DNA from 3 places in the Paenibacillus sp. FSL R10-2748 genome. Region 3 is predicted to be linked to each of the others. Evidence: predicted binding sites of a transcription regulator. Region 3 holds the regulator's gene; each other region holds the start of a gene.
The links. The regulator Rex, encoded in region 3, represses fermentation and respiration genes when NADH is low (regulators of the CRP and FNR family bind a similar motif). The targets are predictions, from matches to a motif close to TTGTGAAATATTTCACAA.
Positions count from the first base shown of each region.

Region 1 (10,556 bases), on a different contig from region 3:
TCTCAGATTTTCTGTATTTAAAACGTTACCTCTGAGATAGGTTGGATGTTCCTGATGATATCCGACCACCTCTTTGATGCAATAAAAAGGGATCTTCAAGCGATGCAGTCTATAGCCAAGGTCCCAGTCTTCGAGTCCATACAGCACAAACCGTTCATTAAAACCTCCAATACGAATCAAGTGGCTGCGTCTGATGGCTACACAACGAGTAACCAGCAGCATCCAGGGGGCGACATCCGTTGTGGCAAATTGTTTCTGCGTATTGGTGGGGACTCTTGTGGGACTAACTACTTTAGACAGTGCACCCGTTTGGTGAAGGATATCTTCAGGGGTTATGATTGGAGTAATTTCGTTCGCTGCTTCATAGTCAGCATTCCATAAGTTGGACTGCGTAAGTATGTTGCGACATTGTTCTTTTTCTTCAGGAGAAAAGTCAGGGTAATAATGGGTAAAAGCATCGTCCCATGAGTGAGGAATGCCTGAGAGCACAGACTTGGGATATTTACGGTGATAACGGCTCACGATCCTAATGAATTCCGGTAATACTACAAAGTCAGCGTCGCAGAAGATGATGTATAGCCCTTTTGCACGGCGCAGTCCCAAATTTCGAACGGCAGATCGACCGCGTTGTTCCTGATGTGACACATAGATAAGAGGATAGGATGCTTTGAAGCCTTCGACCATTTCTTTCGTTCCGTCTGTAGAACCGTCATCAGCTACAATGACTTCGAATAGTTGCTTTGGATAGGTTTGTGTCTCAAATGAAGCGAGTGTGAGCAACAATTGCTGGGCTCGATTATAGGTTGGAATGATGACGCTGTAGCGGATAGCCAATATGATCTCCCCCCCACCATTCTTATTAGAAAACGTTTGAACAAGATGAATAATAACAATGTATTCAAGGATTTTAGCCTGGTCTAGTCAAACATCCCTCAAGGTTCGAAACAGGCTTGGTCTTATTACTGATGCTAAGGTGGGGGTTCTGTATTTTCTGCTGTTTTGCAGGTACGTTCAGTGGTGTTATATATGTGTAATCATGGTATTATGCATAGAGATGTAAAGTAAAAGCGACGGCGCTTCCTATCCGCTGAAAGCCCGCTCAGCAAACAGAAACAAACATGAGATGAAATGGGCAAGTTATGGTAAACTATATAGAGTTATAGAAGACCTGAAAGAGGAGTACTTTATGACACAATTTGTCTATAAGCAAATTATTGACGATCTCAAGATGAAAATTTTTGCGGGAAAGTTTGCGGATATGAGATTGCCAGATGAACGTAGTCTTAGTGAGACGTACCAGGTTAGTCGTAGTTCAATTAAACGTGCTCTGACTAAAATGGAGAATGTCGGAATTATTTTCAAAAAACAAGGTTCCGGGACATTTATTAATCCATTATACATAAGAAATGAATCTATCTTTAACTACGAAGGCTCTAATCTAGGGGTCACTGATAATTTTCAAATGCATGGTAAAAAGCCTAAGATCAAAGTATTGAGTTTTGAGGTCATTCCGCCAACAGAAGAGTTACAGCGCGATTTGTTCTTGGAGACTCATGATTTTGTTTACAAAATTGTTCGCTTACGTCTGTTTGATGATGATCCTTTTATGATTGAAACGGGCTATATCCCCATTAAAATTGTCCAGAATTTAAATCAGACAATTATCGAGGGGTCCATTTTTAATTATTTGGAAGACTCGCGGAACTTGGCCGTCACCAAATCTTTTTTATCCATTTTTGCAGAACCGTCTCAAGAGAATGATCAAAAGCTGCTACATTTAAATGAAAATGAGCCTGTAGGTATTATGGAAGGTGTGTTCTTTTTAGATAACGGTACGCCATTTGAGTTTTCTCATATGCGATTTCATTACAAATATTTGAAATTTAATACCTTTGTATCGGTTCACTAATGATAAGACTGGAGAATTCTCCGGTCTTTTTTTTATGGTTTTGAAAAAAGGATTGAAGCCTGCAATTACCTCGTTTATTACAAATTTTATTGGTTTATACTTCTATATATTTTAATGTAAGAGCTTTTTTACTGTCTTTTTAATTTATATTTCATAGTATGTTCAAAATTTCACAAAATTGGACCGTATCACTTGTGAAAAAGGTTGAATTAAATTGGCGTAGCGTTATGATGGACATGTAGATGAAATTTCCGGAAATAAATTACAAACAAAACTACTTAGGGAGTGGACACAATGTCATTATCACCCGTGTTAGCAGATTATTCATCTAAAACATATTTGGAAAAACTTGATGCATATTGGCGTGCAACGAACTACATTTCGGTAGGTCAGCTTTATTTAAAAGATAATCCTTTGTTGAGAGAGCCTTTAAAAGATTCAGATGTGAAAGTTAAGCCTATTGGACACTGGGGCACAATTCCGGGTCAAAACTTTATTTATGCACATCTAAATCGTGTTATTAATAAATATGATTTGAGCATGCTTTACATTGAAGGTCCTGGTCACGGCGGCCAGGTTATGGTTTCAAATTCTTATCTGGATGGAAGTTACACTGAAATCTATCCACAAATTACGCAAGATATCCCAGGTATGAAGAAATTGTTCAAACAATTCTCTTTCCCTGGCGGTATTGCTTCACATGCTGCTCCTGAAACACCTGGATCTATCCATGAAGGTGGAGAATTAGGTTACTCCCTTTCTCATGGTGTAGGTGCCATTCTGGATAATCCTGATCTGATTTCGGCTGTTGTTATTGGTGATGGCGAAGCTGAAACGGGCCCATTAGCCGCTTCGTGGTTCTCTAACAGATTTATCAACCCCATCACGGATGGTGCAGTGCTGCCAATCTTGCACTTGAATGGCTTTAAGATTAGTAACCCAACGATTATGTCTCGTCAATCGAAAGAAGAATTGACCTCCTACTTTAAAGGTTTGGGTTGGGAACCGTTCTTTGTTGAAGGTGAAAATCCGGATCACATGCATCCAGAAATGGCGAAAGTATTGGATACGGCCATCGAGAAGATTGAAGCTATTCAAAAGAATGCACGTGAAAATAATGACCTTACTCGTCCGGCGTGGCCGATGATTGTATTCCGTTCACCTAAAGGCTGGACAGGTCCGAAGGAATGGGACAACGTGCCGAATGAAAATTCATTCCGTGCCCATCAGGTTCCAATTCCGGTTGATCAAAAGAATATGCAACACGCACCTGCTTTGTTAGAATGGCTGAATAGCTATAGACCAGAGGAATTGTTCGACGAAAACGGTCGTTTAAACTCTGAGCTTGCTGAAATTCTGCCTACAGGCGATAAACGTATGGGAATGAACCCTGTTGCGAATGCGGGTAACCTCATTAAAGACTTGAAATTACCGGATTTCCGTAACTATGCGCTGGATAATTCCGTACCTGGTAAAGTGATTGCGCAAGATATGTCGGTTTTAGGGAAATACGTTAAAGATGTGGTTCTTTTAAATGAAGAAAATCGTAATTTCAGAATCTTCGGACCGGATGAAACGATGTCTAACCGCTTGGCTCCTGTTTTTGAAGTAACCAAACGCCAATGGATGGACCAAATTATTGAACCTAATGATGAATTCTTATCATCCTATGGCCGCGTAATTGATTCTCAATTATCCGAACACCAAGCTGAAGGATTGCTGGAAGGTTATGTATTAACAGGTCGTCATGGTTTCTTTGCAAGTTACGAAGCCTTCCTGCGTGTGGTTGACTCGATGATCACCCAACACTTTAAGTGGCTGCGTAAAGCAACGGATCAAGGATGGCGTGCAGATATCCCATCATTGAATGTCGTAGCAACCTCAACAGTGTTCCAACAGGATCATAATGGGTATACACACCAAGATCCAGGTTTGTTAGGTCATTTGGCTGATAAAAAACCAGAATTTATTCGGGAGTATCTGCCAGCGGATGCCAATTCATTGTTGGCTGTTTTCGACACCATTTTAAATGACCGTCAAAAGATCAATTTGATTGTTTCGTCTAAACACCCACGTCCACAATGGTTTAGTGCTGATGAAGCGAAAGAATTGGTGGACAAAGGGTTGAAGATTATTGATTGGGCAAGTACAGATCAAGGTGGGGAACCTGACCTTGTCATTGCTTCTGCTGGTACAGAGCCAACTATTGAAAGTTTAGCTGCGATTTCCATTTTGCATGAAAAACTGCCTGACTTGAAGATTCGGTACATCAACGTGGTAGATTTGCTGAAACTGAGAAGTCAAAAACTAGACCCGCGTGGATTATCCGACGCCGAGTTTGATCATTTTTTCACAAAAGACAAGCCAGTTGTTTTCGCTTTCCATGGTTACGAAGGTCTGATCAAAGATCTGTTCTTTGATCGTCACAACCATAACTTGCATGTACATGGTTACCGTGAGAATGGCGATATTACGACACCATTTGATATGCGCGTATTGAATCAGATGGATCGCTTCGATCTAGTGAAGGAAGCTGTTCTAAGCTTACCTGACGCTGAGAAGTATACCAACATTGTGGATGAAATCGATGCTACGGTTAAGAAACATCATCAATTCATTCGCGAAGAGGGTATTGATTTACCAGAGGTAGAGAACTGGGTATGGAAAGGCTTGAAATAAAAACACAGACACTTCAACTTTATGTTGGACAACCAAGCCATCAAGCATGAAGTGGAATATATGATCTGGTAGTGGTATACAAGTGCCTGACCCCTTTGACTTCAAGTATGATTTCAATGGGGATCAGGCGCTTTTTGATTTAGCACACAGAGAACTTGGTAGAGAAGTTACAAGCTAGTGGGTATATACATATATAGGGAACGAAATGAATTTCTATATTTTGCCTGACGATTAAAGAGGTGTTATGGTATATGAGAATAGTAAAGGAGGCTGTTAATATGAACCATCAAATTCCGGAGAAGGTATTGAATGATGGCACTAAAGTGCCCGTCATTGGATTTGGGACTGTTGGATTTAAGGGTGCAGATGGAGTACAGGCGATTACCGGCGCAGTTGATGCAGGTTACCGTCTGATCGACACAGCGTTCAACTATGAAAATGAGGGGGCTGTCGGGAAAGCGGTCCGGCAGAGCTCTGTGCCCAGAGAAGAATTGTTGATTTGCTCCAAACTACCGGGTCGCCGACATGCTTACCAAGAAGCCATTGTAACGATCGAAGAGTCATTATATAGAGGAGGTCTGGACTATTATGATCTTTATCTGATCCATTGGCCGAATCCCCAAATTGATCGATATGTTGAAGCCTGGCAGGCGTTGATTGAGGCGAAGAAAAGGGGCTATATTCGTTCCATCGGGGTCTGCAATTTTCTGCCCGAGCATAATGAACGTTTAATTCGGGAAACAGGTGTCGCCCCGAGCATCAATCAAGTTGAATTGCATCCATTGTTTAATCAGGAGCACCAGCGTGCAAAAGATGCTGAACAGGGCATCGTGACCGAATCGTGGAGCCCCTTGGGGCGTGGTCACAGCATACTGGAGAATGAAAAGATTGGGGAAATTGCTGCTGCTCATGGTAAAACGACTACACAAGCGATTTTACGTTGGCATATCCAACTTGGAGCGATCCCGATCCCTAAGGCCTCTTCTTTAAAACACCAAACGGAGAATTTGGATATTTTTGATTTTGAGTTGTCTCCAGAGGAAATGAACGTGATTTCGGCATTTAGCAGTGAGGATGGGCGGATATGGGGTCAGGACCCCAAGTCCTATGAAGAACTATAATCAGGAACAATAAATAGAAGGGTTCAAAAATCTGTCGCGGGTTTTTGGACCCTTTGCTTTTATAATAAAACGAACACACATCCGAAAGTGATCAGTGGGCCAGTATATAGAGCTATGATGAACATTTTTTACCGGATTTGATGTATGATATGGTGGAATGTAGTCCTTTCGAAGGAGGTCATCATGGGAATTTTGTCGAGGTTTAGGGATATTATGAAAATGAATGTTAACGCCTTAGTGGATAAGGTGGGAGACCCGGAGAGAACCATTGACGATTATATGCGGAATTTAAACAGTGATCTAGGCAAGGTGAAAGCGGAGACGGCCTCAGTGTTGGCTGATGAGAGAAGGGCAAAAAGAGCACTGGATGAATGCAAAGCCGAAATCAAAAAGCTCCAGCATTATGCCAGTAAGTCTGTGGAAGCTGGTAATGAAGAGGAAGCTCGAAAGTTTCTGGAGAGAAAAGGTTTGCAGGCGGAGAAATTGGAACAATTACAAACGTCCTATGATTTAGCTTCGACAAACGCCGTAAATATGAAACAAATGCAGGAGAAGTTGGTGTCCGATATGGGACAACTAGAAGCACGGCGCGCTGAACTTAAAGGGAAGATGGCGGTTGCCAAAGCACAGCAAACCTTGAACTCTATGGGCAGCAAGAATTCTGCTTTCGAAGTTATGGAAGAACAGGTGAACAGAGCGTATGATGAAGCGATGGCTATAGCCGAGCTTCGGGCAGGAACGAAGGACGACCTGGATGCTTTATTTGCACAATACGAGAAGAGTACGAATGCAGAGGATGAACTGGCTGCGATCAAAGAAAAAATCAACCATAAGGAATCATAACAGTATCTACATGAAGAGGTGAGCAGATGCCGGTTATCGAATACAAATGCCCAAACTGCGGCAGCGGCATGGTCTTTGACGGTGAGACAGGGATGTTATCCTGTCATAGTTGCGGAAGAGAGGACAATATCGAATCTATTCCTGATCCTCTGATAAATCGTATTTTTTCAGAAGATGAGGCCCATGAGTATCATTGTAATAACTGCGGAGCAGTGATTATGACCGAAGTGGAGACGAGTGCAACGGTGTGCAGCTTTTGTGGTTCTGCCGTGGTTCTCGGGGATCGACTGACTGGCAAGCTGGCTCCAGCGCAGGTTATTCCTTTTTCAATCAGTAAGGAAGAAGCCATAGTTGCTTTCAAAAAATGGTGCAAGAACGGCCGTCTGACGCCGAACCGGTTCATGATAGCAGACCGAATCAAGGGAATAACCGGGATGTATGTGCCCTTCTGGTTATATGAATTACATAATAAAATTGAGGTTCAAGGTGAAGGTACCCAAGTGAGAACCTATACGAGCGGAGACTACGAATATACGGAAACGAAGCATTTTGATGTATATCGCAAAATCCGTTTGAATTATGTAAAGGTTCCGATTGATGCTGCGGAGAAAATGAACGACGAGCTGATGGATAAATTGGAGCCTTTTCCATACGATCAGCTAAAACCCTTTAAAACGCCATATCTAGCGGGTTATATTGCGGAGAAGTACAGTTATAACGAAGAAGAGCTTTTCCCGCGAGTTAAAGAAAAAGTGAAGGAATATATTGATGCTTATATTCATTCTACGGTGTCAGAGTATACGTCCGTGAGTTATACGGAAAAGCAAATTGATACTATATTAAAACAAGCGGATTATGTTCTGCTCCCGGTATGGGTCATACACTATGACTACAATCAATTGGAACATACATTTGCTATGAACGGACAGACGGGCAAGGTAGTCGGTAAGCCTCCGATTAGCAAGTTCAAAGTGACGGCTTGGTTTGCAGGCATTTTCGGCATTACTCTCTTCTCATTAAGGTTAATCACTTGGCTGATGATGGGAGGGGAATTCTATTGAAAAAGCATAGAGCCATTATAGCCGTCTTGTTATTCTTTGCTGTTTTTCTGGCAGTTCCTATGGAAATGAAGGGCGAACCAGCAACGACAGAAATGAAGCCATTGATTTATGATGAAGCGGGTCTGCTCAATCAAGAAGAGTATGATGTGTTGAACGCTATGGCTAATCAATACGGAGCGGAAAGAGAAACGGACATTATTATTTATACTACTCTCAATCCCGACAATATGGATGTTATGAAAATGACGCAGGACTTTTATGATGACCATGGCCCTGGGTATGACAGATCTCATGGGAACGCGGTCATTTTAACGATGGATATGAGAAATAGAGAGGTATACTTGGCCGGATTTTATAAGGCAGAACGGTATCTGGATGATGACAGGCTTACTAAAATACGCCATGAGATTAGCCCGGATCTGACCAACGGCAACTATGGGCTGGCATTTCAAAAGTATATTCTAAGCGCGCACAAATATTTGGCCATCCGTCCAGGGGTGAATCCAGACAGTATATTTTTTAAAGGATGGCTTCATTTGGCGGTGGCGCTGGGATTGGCAGCGTTGATCGTGGGTAAGATGGTTTCCAATTCTGGCGGTCGGGTTACGGTAAATCGGCAGACCTACGAGGATGCGAACGCCTCAGGAGTTCTGGAGCATCGAGATCAGTATCTTCACACAACGACAACAAAACGGAAGATTGAAAAGAGCAGCAGTAGCAGCAGCTCAGGCGGTGGTGGCGGAACGACCAGCGGCGGTCATTCGCATAGCGGCAGCAGAGGATCATTTTAACTGAGGATTTTGCAAAAATCCTGAACGGAAAGGATGGATACAGTATGGGATTCTTCAGAAATCAATTTGCAAATGTTGTAGAGTGGGAAGAATTTAGAGATGATATGATTTTCTGGAAGTGGAGTAATCGTGAAATTAAAAAAGGAAGTAAGTTAATTATCCGCTCCGGTCAAGACGCGATTTTTGTAAATAACGGCAAAATAGAGGGTATTTTTGAGAATGAAGGGTCATATAACATGGACTCTGACATTATTCCATTTCTATCGACATTAAAAGGGTTTAAATTTGGTTTTAACAGTGGCATGAGGGTAGAGGTCTTATTCGTTAATACGAAGGAGTTTACGGTCAAATGGGGGACGCAGAATCCAGTGCTGATCCCGACCCCCCAGCTGCCAGGCGGTATGCCGATCCGTGCCAATGGCACATTTAATTTTAAAGTGAACGATTATGTTACGCTCATCGATAAAATTGCTGGAGTGAAGGACAGTTATCTCGTTGAGGATGTGAAAATACGCATTACTTCAGTATTGGATCAGTTATTGATGAAGTGGATCAGCAGAGAAGGAAAGGACATGTTCAATCTGCAGGCGAATGCTTCTGACATTTCAAAAGGTATTCAAGAAGATCTGGATATGCAAGTGATGGACAATGGTATGACGATTACTGGCTTTCATGTGATGAGCTTCAATTATCCTCAAGAAATCCAAGATATGATCACGAAGACAGCTTCTCATGAAATGATCGGTAATCTGCAAAAGTACCAGCAAGTGACGATGACGGACGGGATTGCATCGGGTAATGTAAAAGGCGGTGGTGCTGCCTCAGATATGGCGAGTATGATGATGGGGATGAATATAGCAAATGAAATGATGAAAAATTTGAACCCGAACCCAAAGCCTTCGGCTGAGACTCAGCCTACACCTGCTGCCCCCTCTCCATCTGGAGACGGTAATAAGCCCAATTTTTGTCCGAATTGCGGTACAAAAAACGAAGGAGCTAACTTCTGTCCGAATTGTGGACAAAAATTGAACGGATAACATAGCTACGGCCAAACTTCTTTATTTCAGAAAAGTCCCGACTAGGCCAAGTAATCTTGTAAGCCAAAAAGCAGTTATCGCAGAGTATCTTCTGTGATGGCTGCTTTTTTATGTAGTTCGTTCAAGTATTTTCTTCATAAATCCGATTTATTGGATTGAAAAAAGTACTCAGGATAAGGTACTATAGCTATATAGTATGTATTTATATTAATTAATTAGTTATTACATTAATAAACTATAGGTATAGGAGCAACGAAGATGACCAAATTCCAAGATCAAATCATTGCACGTTACAAGTTTGATGATGCAGAGAACGTCGGCAAAGATAGCTCAGGGCAAGGTAACGATGGGGTTGCTTCAGGCACAGTAACACCTACGATTTCCCATGCTACCGGTAGAGCAGCTTTGATGCTTGAGGGAGGCCCCAACGGTACATCGTATATCCAGCTTCCTTCCGATCTATTCAAAGATGTAAGCGATAACACCGGTGTGACGGTTACTGCTTGGGTCAACTTCGGCAGATTCACAGATATGTGGGAACGTGTCTTTGACTTTGGTAAAGCCCATACAGGACCCTATATGTTCATGACACGGAATCTGCGCGGAACCCTTTTCACCGAGGCGGATTTGTCCGTAGACCCGGGAAGAGGCTTTGTCAGGGATGAGTGGATGCACATAGCCCTGTCTGTGATCGGCACGGAAGGCGGCACATTAAGTAGTGCCGGTCCGGTGATATATGTCAATGGTGAAGTGGTAGCGGATGGTTCCATCAGCCAAACTTCCAGCGGTAACTATGCCAAGCTGCGTAAATGGTTCGAAACGTTTACAGACTCGTCCAACTACAGCAACAATTTTATCGGTCGCTCCCAGCATGCGGCGGATGTAGACTTTGCCGGCTCCGTTTCAGACTTTAGAATTTATAAAGCAGGCTTGTCGGCAGATGAAGTCATTGAGGTCATGTGCGATTCGTTGACAGATGAAGAGATCGTGAAGCTTGCTAGAGATAAATATTTGTCCTTTCCAACGACGATTGTGACCAAGGACTTATCTCTGCCAACCGTTCTGATGGGCGGTAGAGTAGAAGTGACCTGGAAATCCAGCCAACCTAGTATACT
Region 1 covers NZ_JBBOTK010000008.1:177,165-187,720, reverse strand. The annotation lists gene NSS66_RS21750 (glycosyltransferase family 2 protein) at 1-834, opposite strand, end outside; gene NSS66_RS21745 (GntR family transcriptional regulator) at 1,187-1,909, shown strand; gene NSS66_RS21740 (phosphoketolase family protein) at 2,204-4,588, shown strand; gene NSS66_RS21735 (aldo/keto reductase) at 4,867-5,709, shown strand; gene NSS66_RS21730 (PspA/IM30 family protein) at 5,893-6,552, shown strand; gene NSS66_RS21725 (TFIIB-type zinc ribbon-containing protein) at 6,579-7,613, shown strand; gene NSS66_RS21720 (TPM domain-containing protein) at 7,610-8,404, shown strand; gene NSS66_RS21715 (SPFH domain-containing protein) at 8,449-9,441, shown strand; gene NSS66_RS21710 (alpha-L-arabinofuranosidase C-terminal domain-containing protein) at 9,700-10,556, shown strand, end outside.
Region 1: the regulator Rex is predicted to act here: its motif matches at 2,068-2,085, upstream of NSS66_RS21740 (phosphoketolase family protein).

Region 2 (10,556 bases), 160 kb from region 3:
GGGGTAGAATTTCATACCTTTTTCGGACGCAATGCCAAGGATGTCAGAGCGCTTTTGGATGAGCTAAATCTGGAAGTTGTCGGAACTCATATACAATATTCTCGTTTGCTGGATCATTTGGATGAGGAGATTGCATACCACAAAGAATTGGGCAATAAGTACCTAATCGTTCCTTATTTAACCGAAGAACAGCGACAGTGGGATGAAATTTTTGCTAATTTGAATCGTATTGGTGAAAAAGTGAAAGAACAGGGCTTGATACTGGCTTATCATAATCATGATTTTGAATTGACAGAAAAAATCAATGATCGCCCGGTATTCGATGCTTTATATGATGCGGTTTCCGATGATTTGTTACAGGTCGAAATGGATACTTGTTGGGTATACTATGGGGGCTATGATCCAGTGGAATACATCGGACGTTATAATGGACGCCTGCCTATCATTCACTTAAAGGATATGGCACGTGACGAGCAACAAAAAGCAGTGACTGTAGAGCTTGGCAAAGGCGAAGTGCAGCTTCAGGCCATTACAGACGCCGCTATTCAGGCAGGTGTGGATTGGGTCGTCGTGGAACAGGATTTCTGCTCAAACCCTCCAATCGAAAGCATTGAAACCAGCATTAAATGGCTCCAACAATACGCAGCTCAGGGAGGAAATATTCATGTCTAAAACACTCAAAATCGGGATTATTGGTTGTGGAGGCATTGCCAACGGCAAACACTTGCCGAGTCTTGCCAAGCAGAAGCGTGCAGAAATCGTTGCATTCTGTGACATCATTCAGGAGCGCGCTGAAGAGGCAGCAGAAAAGTTTGGAGTTGAAGGGTCGCAAGTTTATAGTGATTACCGTCAGTTGCTAGAAAATAAAGACATTGAAGTCGTACATGTGTGTACACCCAATGACTCGCACTCAGAAATTACCGTAGCGGCGCTTGAGGCAGGTAAGCATGTGCTGTGTGAAAAGCCGATGGCTAAAACTGCTGAGCAAGCACGGGAGATGCTCGATGCAGCCAACCGTACAGGTAAGAAGCTGTCTATTGCGTATCAAAACCGATATCGTGATGACAGTTTGTATCTGAAGCAATTGGTTGAGCAAGGAGAGCTTGGAGACATTTATCTGGGCAAAGCCATTGCTCTACGCCGTCGCGCGGTTCCGACTTGGGGAGTATTCTTGGATGAAGAGAAGCAGGGCGGTGGTCCTCTTATTGATATTGGCACGCATGCACTCGACCTGACACTCTGGCTGATGGATAATTACAAGCCTAAAAGTGTACTAGGTTCAACCTTCCATAAGCTAGGGGATCGTAAAGATGCGGCAAATGCCTTTGGGCCTTGGAATCCTGAGGAATTTAAGGTAGAGGACTCAGCTTTTGGTTTTATTACGATGCAAAATGGAGCTACGATTGTACTGGAATCCAGCTGGGCATTGAACGTTGTAGAGTTTGGCGAAGCGAAGACGCTGTTATGCGGAACCGAAGGCGGAGCTGATATGCAGGATGGATTGCGCATTAACGGGGAAAAGAACAGCCGCTTGTTTGATACGAAAATAGATCTGGATGCAGGTGGTGTTGCCTTTTACTCTGGAGAAACGGAAAATGAAGCAGACCGCGAAGCTCGTCTGTGGATCGAATCTATTCTGGACGACAAAGAACCTCTTGTGAAGCCGGAACAGGCACTGGTTGTTACTGAAATTTTGGAAGCTATCTATGAATCGGCCCGTACCGGGAAAGCTGTCTATTTTGACTAAGCCCGTAATTATCTCGAATAGACCATCATTATAATGAAAGCAGCTTTTTTCACATATGATACAGGGAGGGATTTCTTTTGAAACTTGGAGTATTTATGGTGTTGTTCGGCGGACGTTCGCTGGAGGAGGCGCTGGATTATGTGGCTTCTCAAGGATTAGATGCTGTAGAAATCGGTACAGGCGGCAACCCAGGAGATAAGCATTGTAAGCCGGATGAGTTGCTGGAGAATGATACAGCGCTCAAAAATTTTAAAAAGGCAGTAGAGTCCCGTGGACTAACGATTAGTGCGCTTAGCTGTCACGGCAATCCTCTTCATCCGCAAAAGCATTTAGCCCAAGCTGATCATGAAACGTTTCTTAAAACCGTTCGATTGGCAGAAAAGCTGGAAGTTCCAGTTGTGAACACTTTCTCTGGCTGTCCGGGTGATCATGAGGATGCGAAATATCCAAATTGGCCTGTGGCTCCGTGGCCTAATGATTTTCAGGAAGTGTTGAAGTGGCAATGGGAGAATAAAATTATTCCTTACTGGACTGAGACGGGAAAATTTGCAGCAGATCATCATGTTAAAATTGGGCTGGAGCTACACGGAGGCTTCTCCGTTCATACACCAGCGACCTTGCTTCGTTTGCGTGAAGCTGCGGGAGAGGTCATTGGTGCTAATCTGGATCCGAGCCACATGTGGTGGCAGGGAATTGACCCAGTGCAGGCGGTTCAAATTTTGGGCCGAGAGGGAGCCATTCACCATTTTCATGCCAAGGATACGACGATTGATCCGGTCAATGTAAATAAATATGGACTTACCGATATGCAGGAATATACGAAAATGCTAGATCGCGCTTGGCAGTTCCGTACTGTGGGTTATGGACATGATGTAAAAACCTGGGCAGATATTATCAGTGCTCTGCGTCTGGTGGGATACGATTATGTAGTGAGTATTGAGCATGAAGATGGTCTGATGTCCGTGGAGGAAGGCTTTACTAAGGCTGTCCACAATCTTCGCCAGGTATTAATTGAAGAACCGCTGAGCGAGATGTGGTGGGTCTAACCTAATAGGGGGAAATGTTGATGATTAACGTCACCATTTGGAATGAATTTTTGAACGAAAAGTTGAATGATGAAGCCAAACAGATATATCCTGACGGGATACACAAAGCGTTGGCTGACGGCCTGGCAGGAGAGGGATTTGCCATTCGAACAGCTACTCTTCGTGATGATGCCGAGCATGGTTTGGGAGAAGAGATCCTGAATTCCACAGATGTGCTGCTGTGGTGGGGGCATAAAGCCCACGATCAGGTGAGCGATGAAGTTACGGCGCGTGTTGTAAAGCGAGTGCAGGGAGGAATGGGCTTGATTGTGCTACACTCGGGCCATTTTTCAAAGCCATTCAAAGCCCTAATGGGCACTAGCTGTGATCTGAAATGGAGGGTGGCAGGTGAACAGGAGATTATTTGGTCGGTGAATCCGTCACATCCTATTGCAGAAGGCATAGACGCCAAAATTTTGTTGAAGCAGGAAGAGATGTATGGCGAGTTCTTTGATATTCCAGCGCCGGATGAATTGGTATTTGTTAGTAACTTTGAAGGCGGCGAAGTATTTAGAACCGGATGTACTTTCCGCCGAGGTAGCGGTAAGATATTCTATTTCCGCCCAGGTCATGAGACCTATCCGACTTATTACCAGCCTGATATTTTGAAAGTTATCGCCAACAGCATTCGTTGGACTTCTCCGACAAATATTAACAAACCAATATATGGAAGAAGTGAACCTGTAAGACCTCTCGGTGGAGTGTTGGTATAATAACAATCATCACATTTTGATGAGCTGTATAATGAACAGATTGATAGGCGGAACCTCTAGGGATTCCGCCTTTTTGTATTTAACGATTTAGACATATACCTGCTGTGTTGGTTTGTTGTATAATCAGTTTTGGTCATGGCAACTTTATCAGCGCAGGTATTTAATTTAAGAAGAAAGTGTTTTCTTTCGGGATAAAGTATGCTAAAATGATATATACTAACAAAAGGAAAGCTTTATCAAACCGAAATGCAAAAGAAGGTGAAAAATTTGGAGAGTCAACCGCAATTTACAAAAATGTGTCCGCGTTTTGAAACCGCCTTTTCATGTTTGGGTAAGCGTTGGAATGGATTAATTATTCAATCCATGATGAGCGGTCCTAAGCGGTTTAAGGATATTTCCAATCTGATTCCCACAATGAGTGACAAAATGTTATCAGAGCGGATGAAAGATTTGGAAAATGAAGGAATTCTTACACGTCATGTATATCCAGAAACTCCTGTCCGTATTGAATACGAGCTAACAACCAAAGGCCGTGCACTTCAGCCGGTTATGGAACAGATTCAATTTTGGGCTGAGGAATGGATTAGATGAGCACCAAACTAAATAAGCGTTTCTCATAGCAAAACAGCCTTTTCCTAGGAAAAAGGCTGTTTTTTATTTTGTGTATAGGACTACTTATCCATTTTACAGAAATGATCTACATAGGCAGCACGGCTTAATAGCCTTTGACGCGCCCTGCAACTGAGAATAATCCTGCTGTTGCACGGCGGGGCACACGGGTTTGAATATCCAGCGCGGCCGAACGGAATGTACCCAAGCAGGAATGGCAAAGTCTTCCTGCATAAATGGGGGAACGGCAGGATTCACAAGGATAATCAAGCTGACTGTATGTGGAGGGAAACTTGCCTGCTCTTACCCAATCTGTGAGCAATTCTATAGGTGTGCCGGTTACGTCACTGAGCTGGCGAGTATGAGTAGAAGGATGCTTCCATAGATAGTTAGAACAGCGGTCCAAGAATATATTTTCTTCCTGAATACAAGAACTACACAGGTTTCTAAGGTTTTGACGAAAAACGGAACCGCATTTTGGGCAATTAGAAGTATGTATCTCCATAGAAACCAGTCCTTTGTATCGGAATATAGTGAAATTTTAAAATTTATTAGTTATATATTACTATGACCTTATACCTATATCAATCTTTATTTATGGAATCTCTGATCTTTAAGTGTATGTTGAAATCTGTGTTGACATTACTTTGTTACTTATGTATTATTACTTACATAAAGTTACTTAATGAATAAAATAAACTATTACTGATAAGGGGATCTTTATATGATGCCATCTTTATTTTTGGCCCACGGCTCACCGATGCTTGCTATTGAACAGACGGACTATACTTCATTTTTAGAGCAACTGGGGAAAAGCATTCGCCCTAAAGCGGTTGTTATCTTTACTGCTCATTGGGAAGCGCAAACGTTGACGATCAGTTCGATGGATGACGTGTACGATACCATTTATGATTTTGGCGGTTTCCCACCGGAACTGTACATGGTGAAATATCCAGCACATGGTTCTGTGGAACTGGCCAATAAGCTGGAAAAATTATATGAACAAAAGGGCATTGACGTACAAACTGACCGGGTGAGGGGACTGGATCATGGATCCTGGACATTGTTGCATCGTATGTATCCTGAGGCAGACATTCCGGTAGTTCAGATCTCAGTAAATCCATATCTTTCGCCCAAAGCACAATATGCCATTGGTGAAGTGCTGCGTGGACTGGGAGAACAAGATATTCTGGTCATTGGCAGTGGAGTGACTGTTCATAATCTGCGTATCGTCAAATGGGGGGAAACGAAAACAGAACCTTGGGCTATAGATTTTGATGATTGGATTATTGAAAAAGTGCAAAGTAGAGATATAGAGGCTTTGGATCACTATGAAAGCGAAGCACCGTATGCTCGCCAGGCCGTACCAAGAGCAGAGCACTTTGTACCGTTGTTTATTGCAATGGGGAGTGGCAATCCTGCAAACAAAGCCAAGGTCATCCATAGAAGCTATGAGATGGGGAATTTAAGTTATCTATGCTTACAGTTTTAAAAAGTGTGTTGCCAGAAGAAGGACTATTGTTAAAATGCTTCGCAACTGCTTCTGTATAAGTAGAGGAGTGGAAATAAATTAGGGAGTGTTATAAGCTATAATGGCTTATAACACTCCCTTTTACGTAAAAAACGATTTATTATATGCGGCAAATCTCACGAGGGCACAATTCACAATGACATACGCCTTGCAGCATTTCCAAATCCTTGACAACAATCATGCCATTATCATATTCAACTGCATTTTTCTTACGTAGATCACTAAGCATCCGGTTTACGCTTTCCCGAGTCGCACCGATCATATTTGATAAGTCAGTATGAGTAATTTTTTTATGAATCAGGATATGTTCGCCGTGAGGCTCACCATAGGTATTGCATAGACGGATGAGTGTTGAACATAAAGCGCCAGGCTTGCCGTACATCATCAAATCGCGGAACTTAGTCTGAGTAATGCGATGATGCGAACCCATCCATTTCATAAAGTCAATCGCAAAATCACAATGCTGGCAAATAAGTAGCTCCAGATCTGTATGATCGATTACGCCAATATCACTGTCTTCCAGAACCTCAGCAGAAAAGGAATGCTTAGTACCGAAAAATGGATCGGCTTGACCAACAAGATCGCCGCTTTGATACATATATAGAATAAGTTCCTTACCCTCATCCGTTGTTTTGGTTACTTTCACGCGTCCGCGCTTAATATAAAACAGCTTATCCGCTGTATCTCCTTCCCAGAACAGATGCGAGCTTTCTGGCATAACTCGATCTTTCATCATCACTTGCAACCGGTTGAAGCTGGCCTCCGAGAAGCAACAGGTGTTGCCGCGGGCTTCCATTACATTTGTAGGGTTTCTCATCGTCCATTTCCCCTTTGTATCCTATGTTTTTTATCTGCAACTTGATCAATTCAAATTCATTATATACCTGCGCAATGCGTTTTTGGGGCAAGAAGAGGGGGTAAAAGTGGCAGAATTCCAAACTTTGTGATTTAATTCACTTCATAAAATAAAATTTTAAATAGATTGTGAAAAAAATCACAATATATCTTGAAAAGCTGTGTTACGATCAGTGCGTGAACAAGAGATAGTACACGAGATAACAGGAGGATGAGGGAAATGGCTGTTAAAAACGAGGTTATCCAAAAAGAGCAAAGCGCAGAGCAGTATATTCAAACGCTGATTGACCGGGGGAACCGGGCACAGCAAGCTTTCATGAGTATGAATCAGGAACAGATTGACGAAATCGTACAAGCTATGGCACTCGCAGGGATGGATAAACACATGTACCTGGCGAAGTTGGCTGTTGAAGAAACAGGACGCGGTGTGTACGAGGACAAAATCACCAAAAACATGTTTGCAACAGAATATGTCTATCATAGTATCAAAAATGAAAAAACCGTCGGTGTCATTGAAGACAATGATTTTGACAGTTTTCAAAAGATAGCAGAGCCAGTCGGCATTATCATGGGGATCACTCCAGTGACAAACCCGACTTCGACTACGATGTTCAAAGCGTTGATTGCCATTAAAACACGTAACCCAATCATTTTCGGTTTCCATCCATCTGCTCAATCGTGTAGTGCGGAAGCAGCCCGCGTCTTGCTCGAAGCAGCCGTCAAACATGGTGCTCCAGCTGATTGTATTCAATGGATTGAAGCTCCATCGATGGATAAGACAAATTCACTCATGAATCACCCGGATGTGGCTCTGATTCTGGCAACTGGTGGATCAGGCATGGTTAAGGCGGCATATAGCTGCGGTAAACCTGCTCTGGGTGTAGGCCCAGGTAACGTGCCTTGCTTTATTGAAAAAACAGCAGACATCAAGCAGGCCGTGAACGATCTTATCCTCTCTAAATCTTTTGACAACGGTATGATTTGTGCTTCCGAGCAAGCGGTTATTATCGAAGAGCCAATCTTCGAACAAGTGAAAAAATTGATGATCGCTAACGGCTGCTATTTTGTAAATAAAGAAGAAGCAGCTAAGCTCACTCAAGGAGCTATGAATGTCGAGAAATGTGCAGTGAACCCAGCAATCGTCGGGCAGTCTGCTGTGAAAATTGCTGAAATGAGTGGTATCACAGTACCAGCAGGAACTAAAATTTTGGTCGCTGAGATTGAAGGGGTAGGAACAAAATTCCCATTGTCTGCGGAGAAATTGAGTCCTGTATTGGCTTGCTATAAAGTAAAAAATGCGGAACAAGGTATTCAACGCGCTGCTGAAGTCGTGGAATTCGGGGGCATGGGCCACTCGTCCGCTATTCATTCGAACGATGAGGACGTTATCGCCCGCTTCGCAAACCGTCTGCAAACAGGACGTATCATTGTAAATGCACCTTCCACACATGGTGCGATTGGCGACATTTACAACACCAATCTTCCTTCGTTGACACTCGGTTGCGGTTCGTACGGTCGTAACTCGACTTCGTCGAACGTATCGGCAGTCAATTTGATTAATGTGAAAAGGGTGGCGAAACGGACGGTGAATATGCAATGGTTCAAAGTACCTTCCAAAATCTATTTTGAAAAAAATTCGACACAGTATCTTGCTAAAATGCCTGATATCACACGTGTAGCCATTATCACGGACCCTATGATGGTAAAACTGGGATATGTGGATCGTGTTATTCATTATCTGCATCAACGCCAAACACCGGTAGCTATCGAAGTGTTCTCTGAAGTAGAGCCAGATCCATCGACAGTTACGGTAGAACGTGGTACAGAAATGATGAGACGTTTCCAACCGGATTGCATCATCGCACTGGGCGGCGGTTCGCCAATGGATGCGGCTAAAGGCATGTGGATGTTCTATGAATATCCAGATACTGATTTCAATAACTTAAAACAAAAATTCATGGATATCCGTAAACGGATTTACAAGTACCCACGTCTGGGCCAAAAAGCACAATTTGTAGCTATCCCTACAACCTCGGGTACAGGTTCCGAAGTTACATCGTTTGCAGTAATTACGGACAAAAACCTGGGTAACACGAAGTACCCGCTGGCTGACTATGAGTTGACTCCTGATGTGGCAATTATTGACCCAGTGTTTGTATATTCGCTGCCTAAAACAGCTGTAGCGGACACAGGTATGGACGTTCTGACACATGCTATCGAGGCTTACGTGTCCGTAATGGCTAATGATTACACAGATGGTCTGGCAATTAAAGCCATTCAATTGGTATTCCAATACCTAGAACAATCGGCTCTGATCGGTGATAAGCTGGCTCGTGAAAAAATGCATAATGCTTCCACACTTGCTGGTATGGCGTTTGCTAATGCATTCTTGGGTATTAACCACAGTCTTGCACATAAATGGGGTGGACAATACCATACAGCGCATGGCCGCACGAATGCCATTTTGCTGCCGCACGTTATTCGCTATAATGCGAAAAAACCGACAAAATTTGCTTCGTTCCCTAAATATTCGCACTTTGTTGCGGATGAGCGTTATGCAGAAATCGCGCGCATACTGGGACTGCCTGCACGCACCACCGAAGAAGGGGTTAACAGCTTGATCGAAGCAATCCGTAAGATGAACAAAACACTCGGTATCGAGGAATCGTTCCAACAAATCGGTTTCGATGCGAAGGATTTCGAATCACGTGTAGACTATCTGGCTGACCGCGCATTTGAAGATCAATGTACAACTGCGAATCCGAAGTTGCCACTGGTTACGGAGTTGGCTGATGTCTATCGCAATGCCTTCTACGGACGTTTTGACCAATAATATAATAGGTACGAAGAGGCTTGTGAAAAAGCATTTTCTCGTTCAATACCGATGCAGGCTCTCTATATAGAGGGCCTGTTGGTTTGGGAAGGGAGGTGAACGGCAAGGCTAAGGATATAGGCGCGAAGCTAGGGAAAATAAAGTGATAAAAATCACTCATGTTGTGATTTTTATCACATACTACACTCTATCATTATTCTACAATAAGGGTGTAAGAAAGGTCCCGACACTGAGCGTAAGGCATCGGTGAACAGGCCGGGCTCAAGAAATAGCTTTATCGTGAAAAAAATCACAAGTCCGGAAGACCAAACAATTTGGAGGGATTTACATGTCGGTGATTGAGAGAGAATTACAAGAGCAACAATCTGGCTGGAGAGGTTTTAAAAAAGGCAAATGGACTAAAGAAGTCAACGTCAACGATTTTATTGAAACTAATATCTTACCTTATGTTGGCAATGAAGAATTTTTGGTTGGTCCTACCGCCAACACAACTGCATTGTGGGATATTGTATCCGATCTTACCAAAAAAGAGTTGGCAAACGGCGGCGTGCTTGATGTAGACGTGAATACGCCATCCACTATTATTTCACATAAACCGGGTTATCTAGACCGGGATAAAGAGCAAATTGTCGGTGTACAAACAGATGCTCCATTCAAACGCTCTTTGCAGCCGTTTGGTGGAATTCGGATGATGATCGACGCTTGCAAAGCCTATGGTTTTGAAGTACCGGAAAGTATCATTGATATCTTCACTCATATTCGTAAAACTCACAACCAAGGTGTATTTGACGCTTATACAGATGAAATGAGAGCAGCTCGTAAAGCTGGTATCATTACTGGTCTCCCAGATGCATACGGTCGTGGTCGTATTATCGGTGACTATCGTCGTGTAGCTTTGTATGGTGCAGACTTCTTGATCCAAGATAAAAAACTGCAACTGAAAAGCCTTGAAGTTGATTCCATGGAAGAAGACGTAATTCGTCTGCGTGAGGAAATTTCCGAACAAATTCGTGCTTTGAATGAACTGAAACAAATGGCTGCTGAACACGGTTTTGATATCTCAAAACCTGCTAACAATGCGAAAGAAGCTTTCCAATGGGTATATTTTGGATATCTTGCAGCAATCAAAGAACAAAATGGTGCAGCAATGTCCTTAGGACGTGTATCTTCTTTCCTTGATATT
Region 2 covers NZ_JBBOTK010000002.1:551,751-562,306, reverse strand. The annotation lists gene NSS66_RS09180 (sugar phosphate isomerase/epimerase family protein) at 1-672, shown strand, start outside; gene NSS66_RS09175 (Gfo/Idh/MocA family protein) at 665-1,747, shown strand; gene NSS66_RS09170 (sugar phosphate isomerase/epimerase family protein) at 1,825-2,793, shown strand; gene NSS66_RS09165 (ThuA domain-containing protein) at 2,814-3,545, shown strand; gene NSS66_RS09160 (winged helix-turn-helix transcriptional regulator) at 3,792-4,136, shown strand; gene NSS66_RS09155 (hypothetical protein) at 4,261-4,560, opposite strand; gene NSS66_RS09150 (DODA-type extradiol aromatic ring-opening family dioxygenase) at 4,879-5,646, shown strand; gene NSS66_RS09145 (Crp/Fnr family transcriptional regulator) at 5,786-6,502, opposite strand; gene adhE (bifunctional acetaldehyde-CoA/alcohol dehydrogenase) at 6,761-9,373, shown strand; gene pflB (formate C-acetyltransferase) at 9,702-10,556, shown strand, end outside.
Region 2: the regulator Rex is predicted to act here: its motif matches at 6,668-6,685, upstream of adhE (bifunctional acetaldehyde-CoA/alcohol dehydrogenase).

Region 3 (10,556 bases):
CCGCCGTAGCCCCTGCGAGCGAGATCATAATTTGCTCCTCCAGGAACTGCTTGGTGTATAAATAATGCTCTTGCTGTGGATTGTGGCGCACATAGCCAAGCGCTTTCCCACGTGGGCTAAGTGCTACCTGGCTTACGCTACCGGGACGAACAATTTCGGCCATAATAGCATGTCCTAGTTCATGAATCGCTACACGTTTTTTCTCTTCCAAGGTCGATTCTCGGTCTGTCTTTTCACCCATCATCACTTTGTCAATCGCCATCGACAGATGCTTCTGCGCAATCATTTTCTGATCCTGTCTCATCGCATAGATTGCCGCTTCATTCATCACGCTCTCCAGCTGTGCGCCGGAAAACCCGTAAGATTCCTCAGCAATTTTGTCCAGATTTGCATCTTCCTGAATCGGTTTGTTTTTGGCATGAATTTTTAGAATATGAAGACGGCCCTTCTTGTCAGGCAGATCCACTTGAATATGACGATCAAAACGCCCTGGACGCGTTAAGGCGCTGTCCAGCATTTCTTTACGGTTTGTTGCCGCAATGATCAAAATCCGCGGTGTATCTGCGGAATAAATACCATCCATTTCTGTCAGTAACTGATTCAAAGTCTGATCATATTCTCGTTGCTGTCCACCCTCACGTTTACCACCAATTACATCGATTTCGTCAATAAAAATAATTGCATTTTCCTTCTTTTCCTTGGCTGCACGAGTACGCGCCTCCCGAAACAACTCACGGACACGACCCGCTCCAACACCAACGTACATTTCAACAAATTCACTACCTGAGGCTGCAACAAATACAGAATTAGTGTAGTGTGCCGCTGCCTTCGCCATCAGCGTTTTTCCTGTTCCCGGAGGACCAGTGAGCAAAACGCCTTTTAATGGACGGATACCAAACTTGGAAATTTCATCATGTCGATTCAAAAAATCCAGGGCCTCGCGCAGTTCCTGCTTAGCGCTTTCTTGCCCACCGATTTCCTCAAAAGTCAGCTTGTCCGGACCATTTTTTTTACGTTTACGCTCTTGCCCAGCACCTACGGCCAAACCGCCACGCGCATGCATGAGCATTAACAAGCCGCTGAACATCACGCCAGCAACCAGAAGAGGGATAATATTTACCCCAATAAAAACGAGAAATATAATGGTTACCGGCACAATGCCGATTAATATTTCCTTAATCCATCTAGGCATTAGGCCATACCCCCATTTGCTGAGATTGACGTGGCAAAACGATAAACTTGGTCGCTTTACCTTCGCTGAGTCGGATATAGACATTGTTCGAATCCATGTCGGTATCAGCTTTGATACCCGTCTTTTTCTTTTTCATCTGCTCAACTGTAGATGAAATTTGAGTATACTTTTTATTTTCCATCGCTTCGGCCACAGGAAACATAGCCTCAGACCACCATTGATTCAGTGCTGAATTGGAACGATCTGCGATATCCAACTTAATGGTGCGGCTGCCAATGATGGATTGTCCTTTTTGCTTAACCACATCGACCAATCTGGCCACATCCGCCTGCGGTTTGAGATCTAGTTTCAATACAACCTGATCCTGTTTAATATCTATTTGAGCGCTTGTCACGCCTGGATATTGAGATACCAGTTTTTCCAGAGGACTTTGCATTGTAACCTGACGGTAAATGAACCATCCCCCAAATAGCAGCAAAGCTGCCAAAACTGCCGCCACAACGATAGGAACTACACGCAATTTCAAACAACATCCTCCTCTCAAAATGTAAAACCCAGAAGAAACGGGACGAATGTCAACAAACAACCAAATTGCATGATCTTATAGTGATCAGCAATTCTTTTTTCTATCATTTTTGCCTATCACTTATAAAATATAGTATATCATAACGTATATCTAATATCGAAGGCAATGTGTGGAGGAGTTGTGATGAGGCAAAATCTTTGGTTATGGTGGAGGCGAGACGCTGCGTGTAGGATTTGATCTTACGATCGCTGTTGCCCGCCACAAAGATGAATTTGACCTAGGAGAGAAGATGGATAGGTAAAGATGCTTCACTGGCTTTCAGCCAGCTTTACGGCATAGCAAAACTAAAAGACGTAAATACGAATTTTGTCGTATTTACGTCTTTTTCTTGAGCTTTTAATCATTTACTAGTCATTCATTCCACATCTGCTAATCCTCAACCAGCTCAGTTATTGGGCAAAGTATATTTCACACCCGTCGCTACCCCATCTGAGAAACGATAAAAGGTGTAGTAATGATGACTTCCATCATCGTAAAACAACTGCCACACATATTCGCCATTGAACACACTCGGCTGAAGCCTTACAATTTTTGCACCTGGAAGCTGCTGCTGAATTATTGCCGTCATTTTTTGCTCATCGACTCCGTTCTTCAGCAACTCGGTGTGAACACCGCTATTATCTGCGACAGGTACGTTAGGTTGTCCTTCCACTTTTTGAAAAGGAACCCACACCATTATATTTTCATTCTGTGCATTTTTCCCTTGAACCACCCAATATACCTGATCCCACACAGACTTCCATGTTTGAGTCGTGCTAACCAGACCACCTGATTGCTTGGCCTTAATGATAGCGGCATTTTTCTCAGCCACCTGGTCTTGAGTAACATAGGAATAATACCAGAAAATGCTGACCAGGATCAGTATCACGGCCAAAATGGCGACCGCTATCCATTTTTTCTTATTTTTCAAACCTGTGCTTCCTCTCTAAGGGGATGTGACACCTAAATTAGCGCGACAGCAGCCCTTCAAAGGCGGCTTGTGCCTCATGTTTGATACGTTCCTCGTCCATAGTCAGGCATTCGCCGTTTTTCACAACCTGGCGACCGTCTACCCACACATGAGCCACGTCCTTGGCGCTTGCAGAGTATACCGCATGGGAAATAAGATCTGTACGCGGCAAGAAATGTGCCTGATTCAGATCCAACGCGATAAAGTCAGCCTTGTTGCCTGCTGCCAACGCTCCTACTTCTTTTAAACCAATCGACTTTGCACCGTATTCTGTTGCCAGACGCAGCGCTTCACTTGCAGGAACTGCCGTAGGGTCACCGGATACACCCTTGTGAATAAGTGCCGCCAGACGCATTTCCTCGAACATATCCAGGTTATTATTGCTGGCAGGACCATCCGTTCCGAGAGAAACAGTAACCCCTGCACGCAGCAATTCAGGCACTCTGGCCACACCACTTGCCAGCTTCAAGTTGCTACCCGGATTATGCGAAACCGCTACACCACGTTCAGCCAGTAAAGCTATTTCTTCGTCGTTCAAATGAACGCCATGGGCAACAAGCGAAGGACGGGAGAAAAAGCCAAGCTTATCTAAGTGTGCAACTGGACGCAAACCGTAGTCGCGTACGTTTTGCTCCACTTCGGCGATCGTCTCAGACATGTGCGTATGCAGTGGCAAGTCCAGATCATGCGCAGCTTGTACGAATTTTTCAATAAACGCAGGTGGACATGTGTATGGCGCGTGCGGAGACATCATCGTTGTAATACGCCCGTCTGCTTTACCATGCCAGTTACGCGCAAAAGTCACGGCCTCAGCCAGCTTGATTCGCTGTTCTTCTTCCGAGCAAAGTCCAATTGCTCCACGCATCAGACTTGCACGAATACCTGACTCTTCAGCTACACGAGCCACCTCATCCATATGATCGTACATATCCAGGAAGGTCGTTGTTCCACCTTTCAGCATTTCCAGCACAGACAAGGACGTACCCCAGTACACGTCCGTAGATGTAAACTTGGCTTCCATAGGCCACATTTTCTCCTGAAGCCATACTTGAAGTGCCAAGTCATCTCCATGCCCACGCAGCAGAGACATCGCCGCATGACCATGAGTATTAATCAGACCAGGTAAAAACAATAGCCCCTTACCATCGATCGCTTCCGTCTCTTCCTCACCCGCAGGCAAAGTTTCGCCAATATAAGTAATACGGCTATCCTCCACAATCATAAAACCATGGACTACCCCAGCTTCTGATCCATTTACGGCAAAAGAGCCGTTTTTAATCATCCATTTATTCACTGTCATATTGTGTTTCTTCCTTTCCGTCCTCCAAATAATAAGCGAGGCTAAGCAAATCAGTTGTAAAGTCTGTGGCATGAATCCGAATGTTGGCCGGTGCCTTGAGAGTAGTCGGTGCAAAGTTCAGGATCGCTCCAATTCCGCTCTCAATAAGCCTGTCAGCCACGTGCTGTGCTTCAAAATCAGGTACGGTAATAATCCCGATTCGAATGTTTTTTTCTTTCACAGTCGCTTCCAGTTCATCCATCGGTTGAACGACCAATGTATTGATCTTGGTCCCTACCTTATCCGGAAACGCATCAAATACTGCGACAATCTTCATATTGTCTTTTAAATAAGCGTTATAATTCGAAAGGGCTTGCCCCAGATTACCCGCACCGACCAATACGACATTAATTTGCTGGTCGATTTTCAGGATATGGCGTATTTTCTCAATTAAATAAGAAACATCATAACCGATACCCTTCCGACCAAAATCTCCAAAATAGGCGAGATCTTTACGGATTTGGGCCGGGTTCAAATCTAGCCTCTGTCCCAACTCTTGAGAAGAGACCGTAGCCACCTCCCGTTTGTGAAGTGCATTCAGATAACGTAAATATACGGGTAACCTCCGTACGACAGCCTCTGAAATTTTATCTGATTTCATACTTGCTCCCCCTAATTGTAACGAACATACTTAGTGTCCGTCCGTTATGCCTCTGTCTCCGGGGCGGATTGGAGCCATTCGGCGATGCGGGGCACCATTTGCTCCGATGGCATATGCTCCATTTTTGGTCCCGGTAACGAGTACAAAAAGTGCTTTCCGTAATAGGATTCGATCACACGCGTATCGTAAACGATAACGACCCCGTGGTCGCTCGCTGTACGTACTAACCGACCAAATCCCTGTTTGAAGCGAATGACCGCTTGTGGTACAGACAGCTTCATAAATGGATTCTTCTTCTGCTGCTGAAGCAGCTCGCTTTTTGCCTCCAGCAACGGGTGATTCGGCGGTTGAAACGGCAAGCGAACAATGGCCAGACAAGTCAGAGCCTTTCCTGGAATATCGACGCCTTCCCAGAAGCTGCTGGTTCCCAGCAATACAGAAGCTTTGGCTTCCTGAAAACGGCGGGTTAGCTTGCTGCGACTCCCACTGTCCACACCTTGTCCCAGCACAGTAATTTCGCTGGATGCTAAGGCCTCTTTGAGCGGCTCATACACTTGCCGGAGCATCCGATAGGAAGTAAACAGAACGAGCATTCTCCCCCGCGTCGCCTGAGCAGTCGCTCCTAGAGAGCTAACGAGCATATCTACAAAGTGTGCATCTCCTACACTGCCCTTCACGCTTGGGAAATCCCGTGGAATGACCAGCAACACCTGATCCCTGTAATTAAAGGGTGACGGGAGCTGCGAAGTCATCAGCCGCTCTTGATCTGCGGCCTCCTGCAAGCCGAGCTGATCGATCATGTACTGAAACGACTTATCTACCGATAAGGTAGCAGACGTCAGAATAATGCTTCTTTTTTTGTCAAAAAACATTTCTTTCAACTGGCGGCTCACATCGACGGGCACCGCATAAAATTGCAATGATTTACTACGGAATTGCCCACTCGCTTCGAGCCAGTATACGGTTGTTTCATCATCGAGTCGGATAAAAAAGCGCAAATTTTCTCGGATTCCCGCCAAATCCTTGAGCAGACCCGTGATATCTGTAATAAGGCTATCTGCCGCATAATCGTCATGTTCTTCCTTGACGTCCAGCATCAGCTTGTCGCCCTTACGCAAAATTTCGCTCATCGTTACATATAGCTGATTTTCCAAAGCCCCCGCCTGATCCCACTTTGCAGGCTTGGCCGAAGGTTTGAGACGGGAAGAAAACTGTCCTGTTTCACCCGGTGTCGCATCGCTTCGCTCTGGCAACATGCCAAACAGCTTGTCGCTTAGCAGGTCCCAAGTTTCCTTAACCTCTAACACGAGCGGATACATCTGGTCGATGGTTGAAGCCCAATCCGCCGACTTCTCGTGCCCCGATTTTGCCAACTGTTGACGAAGTGAAGGCAGTTGTCCATTCTTGCTGTCTTTGAACAGTCGCGTCAGTGTATGCACGAGTGTGAAATATTTCATATGCATACCTAGGTGCTTACCAGCTACTTCCTCCAGGTGATGGGCTTCATCAATCACCAGATGTTCATAGCTCGGCAACAACTGGTGACTGGCTTTGACGTCTGTGAACAACTTAGAGTGATTCGTAATAACGACATCCGCTATCCCTGCTTCATGGCGTGCACGATGATAATAACATTTGCGGAACCATGGACAAGAACGACCAAGACAGGACTCTGAATCACTCGCCACCGTTTCCCAGAAATCCCCTCCACGGTTGCTCAGATTCAGTTCTTCATCATCACCGGTTTCTGTTAGCGTCAACCAGACGATCATCTGAGCCGCTGTAATTAAGTCTTCCTTCGGTGTCGCGAAGTCTCTTCTGTTTATTTTATGTTCAAACTTACGCAGACACAAATAATGTCCCCGACCCTTGAAAATAGCAGCCCGGAACGGAAACGGAATCACCTTGGTCAGCATAGGAATGTCGCGCTCGCGTAATTGCTCCTGCAGGTTGATCGTATGTGTACTTACCATAACGCGCTGTCCTTTTTTTACACTGTGATACAGCGATGGGAGCAAATAACCGAGAGACTTTCCTGTTCCTGTACCTGCTTCGATCAGCAGATGCTTGTCTTCACTCAGTGCCTGATTTACACCCTCAATCATCTGTATCTGCGCCTCGCGCTCCTCATATTGGCTCAAGGATGAACGCAAATTGTCCCGCACATCATCCATGTACTCCTCAAAGGAAACACCTGAAAGTGGATTCGGGTCATCTTCTCTACGCGGTGCAGCTAGCTCCGTCCAATCTTCCACTTTTAGCGCAAGTTGACGAAAAAACTGATGTCCCTCCAAATCCTGAATAGGATCAAGCTCTTTCTCTTCACGCACCCCATCAAGAAACCATCCAAGGTCACTGTCTTCCTCTGCAAACAAATCACTAAGCCGCTGTATCGTTATCAGAGGTAATGCTTGAAGCTCACCCAGACACTTTAAAAACACCTCAGCCGTAGCCAACGCGTCGCTGTCTGCTTGGTGAGGGCGATCATGCGCCAGCCCGAACTCAGAAGACACAAAACCCAACTGATACGAAGATAGCGATGGAAACATAATTTTCAGAAAATCCATTGTATCCAAGATTCTTCCGCTAAACGGCAAATATCCGCACCGATCCAGAGCGTTTTGCAAAAAATTAAAATCAAACGCCACATTATGACCGACCAGCACAACATCGTCCAGCATAGGCACGAGCTCCATCATCATTTCTTCAAGTGCAGGAGCATCCTTGACGTCATCGTCTGTAATTCCGGTCAATCCAGTGATAAAAGGTGGAATAGATCTGCCAGGGTTCACATAAGAGCCGTAAACACGGGAAATGCTGTTATCATGATCTATAATTGCAAGTCCGACTTGAATGATGTCATCCGCGGACTGGGTGCCTGTCGTTTCAAAATCCAATACCGCAAATTTCATTCGGGCTTAATCCTTTCTTATGACACTTACAAAAATAATAACTCTATATATTAGCATAGCAGAAGATCGCCTGTTTGGAAATTAAGACAGCCAAAAAAGACGATGCACACGCCGCCTGAGGAGGTGGGCATGCATCGTCTTACTCGGTGTCTGACAACTACATCCAGGTCATCATGGAGCTGTCGTATCGAAGCATTTCGGTACCGGACAAACAGGCTTCCATATTGTGCAGCGGCTCGGGTAACGCAGGATCGAACTGATGTGCGAGAGCAAAACATTTTTGCGCCTCCTCTACGTCAGCCTGCTTTGCCAACAGACAGCCTAGCGCATTATAGATGACCGCCTTTAGTCCTGCCTGCTCAGTCAGGTCCAGCACCTTCTGAAAATGGCATACAGCCTCTGCTGGATCATCTAGTTGAAAATAGGCCATTCCCATATACATGCGACTCTGCCAGCTGTTCGGAAAATGCTGTAGTACCTGCTCAAATTGTTGGATCGCCTCAGGGTACATAAGTAATCGATAATACCCTTGCCCCCGATTAAAAGCTGGCAGCTCTTTTTCAGGCAGCTCAGTGTCAGACATATCGGTCTCTGCGGAAAATCCGGCCGCACGCAAGCAAACCATTTTTTCCTCAAAGGCCAGCCACTCATCCATAATTCCGTCACTCATTCTCCGCAGCAGACTCCAGTGCTGTAGCAGCTCCTGCCTGCGGGAGCCCTGGGCTGATGGGTAATGCTTCACGATATCATCTAACATGCTGTTCATTTCTGCGAATACATGCTGGAACATGTGCATCCCGCCCTTATGAAAGATGGATTAATACACTCACATTTTTCGCTTAAAAGACGGGTTTCATCCGCACTCCCATTCATTACATGATCGTCGCGTGTACTTCTTTGTTCATCGTTTGGGCTGGTTTATTATGTTCATCAACAAATACCACTGTTGGTTTGTATGTTTTGGCCTCTTCATTCGACATGGAAGCATAGGAAATAATAATGACTGTATCACCAGGCTGCACCAAACGGGCTGCCGCACCGTTGAGACAGATCACTCCGCTCCCACGCGGTCCGGGGATAACATAGGTTTCCAGTCGAGCTCCATTGTTATTGTTTACAATTTGAACCTTTTCATTCTCCAACAGATCCGATGTCTCCATGAGATCTTCATCTATAGTGATACTCCCCACATAGTTCAGGTTAGCTTCCGTAACGGTAGCGCGGTGAATTTTGGATTTCATCATAGTTCTAAACATGGGAAAGCACCTCCGCCTTCTGTATTCTTATATTGTCAATCAGTCGGGTATTGCCAAATTTCACAGCCAGCGCTACGATGACGTCTTCCTGAACATCACATAGCCGTTGCTCGGGAAGAAGGGGCTCCAGACCGGGAAAAGTTAATATTTCAATGTAATCAATGTCTGCTAAAGGAGAGGAAGTAATGGTGGACTCCACCATTTGATGTAGCTGACGAATCGTAATTGTGTTTGTTACAATATCTTCGCTCACTTCTTGCACCTTACGCAGTGACTGGGACAGCACCAACGCCTGCTCGCGCTGTTCTGCACTTAAATACACATTACGGGAGCTGAGGGCCAAACCATCCGCCTCTCTAACGATGGGACAAGGTACGATAGTCACGTTCATATTGAGATCAGTCACCATCTGCTGGAGCACAGCAACCTGCTGCGCGTCCTTCATTCCAAAAAAGGCCAAATCAGGACCTATCATGTTAAAAAGCTTGGCTACCACCGTAGTCACACCATCAAAATGGCCGGGACGGGAGGCACCGCACAAGCGATCTGTCAAAGCGGATACACGAATTTTGGTTTGGGTTGGTTGTGGATACATTTCTGCTACAGTTGGCAAAAATACAATATCCACGCCCTCGCGCCGTGCTACCTCCAAATCACGAGCTTCATCGCGGGGGTAGCTTTCCAGATCTTCATTCGGTCCAAATTGAATCGGATTTACGAAAATGCTAAGCACCACCGTATCTGCCATTTCACGCGCCTTGTGCATCAAGCTCGCATGTCCTTCATGCAGGTATCCCATTGTTGGTACAAAGCCGACTTTATGTTGCTGTAAAGAAGCAGAATCGTTTATTGTTTTTGCTCCGTTTGTCCCAAGCTGCCGACGTTCAGCAATAATCTTGCGCAGCTGAGCCACTTCTCTTACGATGATCATGACCGAGATTCCACCTTTTCCTTAGCTTGTTCCTGTGTCTGTCCTTTTGCCTTACCGTATAGGGATTCCACAACGCGGTCATCCGCGCTGAACACATGCTCTGCGGCCGGAAATGCCCGCCCTTTCACATCACTCACATACTGCTCAATGCTGCTGCGGATCAAGCCGCCTACATCGGCATAGGTTTTAACAAAGCGTTTGCTGAAATAAGGCGATGCGTACTGAATCAGATCGTGATAAACAAGTACCTGACCGTCACATCCACGTCCAGCACCAATTCCAATGGTTGGAATGGAAAGCTCTTTAGAAATCGCTGTTGCCACTTCCTCAGTTACCAATTCCAGTACAACGCCAAAAGCACCCGCCTGCTCCAGCGCCTTGGCGTCCGCCATCAACCGGCGTGCGTCCGCTTCGTCCTTGCCTTGAATGCGATAGCCGCCAATTTGATTAACCGATTGCGGAGTAAGCCCGATATGTCCCAATACAGGCACACCTGCCTGAACAGTTGCTTTTACGACATCGGCAATTTCAGCTCCGCCCTCCAATTTAACAGCATGCACATGTCCTTCCTGCATCAGACGGCGGATGCCCTGAAGACTTTCTGATACGCTGCTGTGATATGTCATAAAAGGCATGTCCGCTACGATAAATGTATGTTCCGCGCCTCTTGCGACTGCCCGGGAATGGTACACGATATCATCCAAGGTTACAGGGATGGTTGAATCGTAACCAAGAACTACGTTACCCAGCGAGTCACCTACGAGAATCATGTCAATTCCCGCCTCCTCGG
Region 3 covers NZ_JBBOTK010000002.1:390,819-401,374, forward strand. The annotation lists gene NSS66_RS08300 (AAA family ATPase) at 1-1,192, opposite strand, end outside; gene NSS66_RS08305 (hypothetical protein) at 1,185-1,718, opposite strand; gene NSS66_RS08310 (cell wall elongation regulator TseB-like domain-containing protein) at 2,164-2,688, opposite strand; gene NSS66_RS08315 (amidohydrolase) at 2,726-4,027, opposite strand; gene NSS66_RS08320 (redox-sensing transcriptional repressor Rex) at 4,014-4,667, opposite strand; gene dinG (ATP-dependent DNA helicase DinG) at 4,712-7,579, opposite strand; gene NSS66_RS08330 (tetratricopeptide repeat protein) at 7,737-8,369, opposite strand; gene panD (aspartate 1-decarboxylase) at 8,452-8,835, opposite strand; gene panC (pantoate--beta-alanine ligase) at 8,828-9,766, opposite strand; gene panB (3-methyl-2-oxobutanoate hydroxymethyltransferase) at 9,763-10,556, opposite strand, start outside.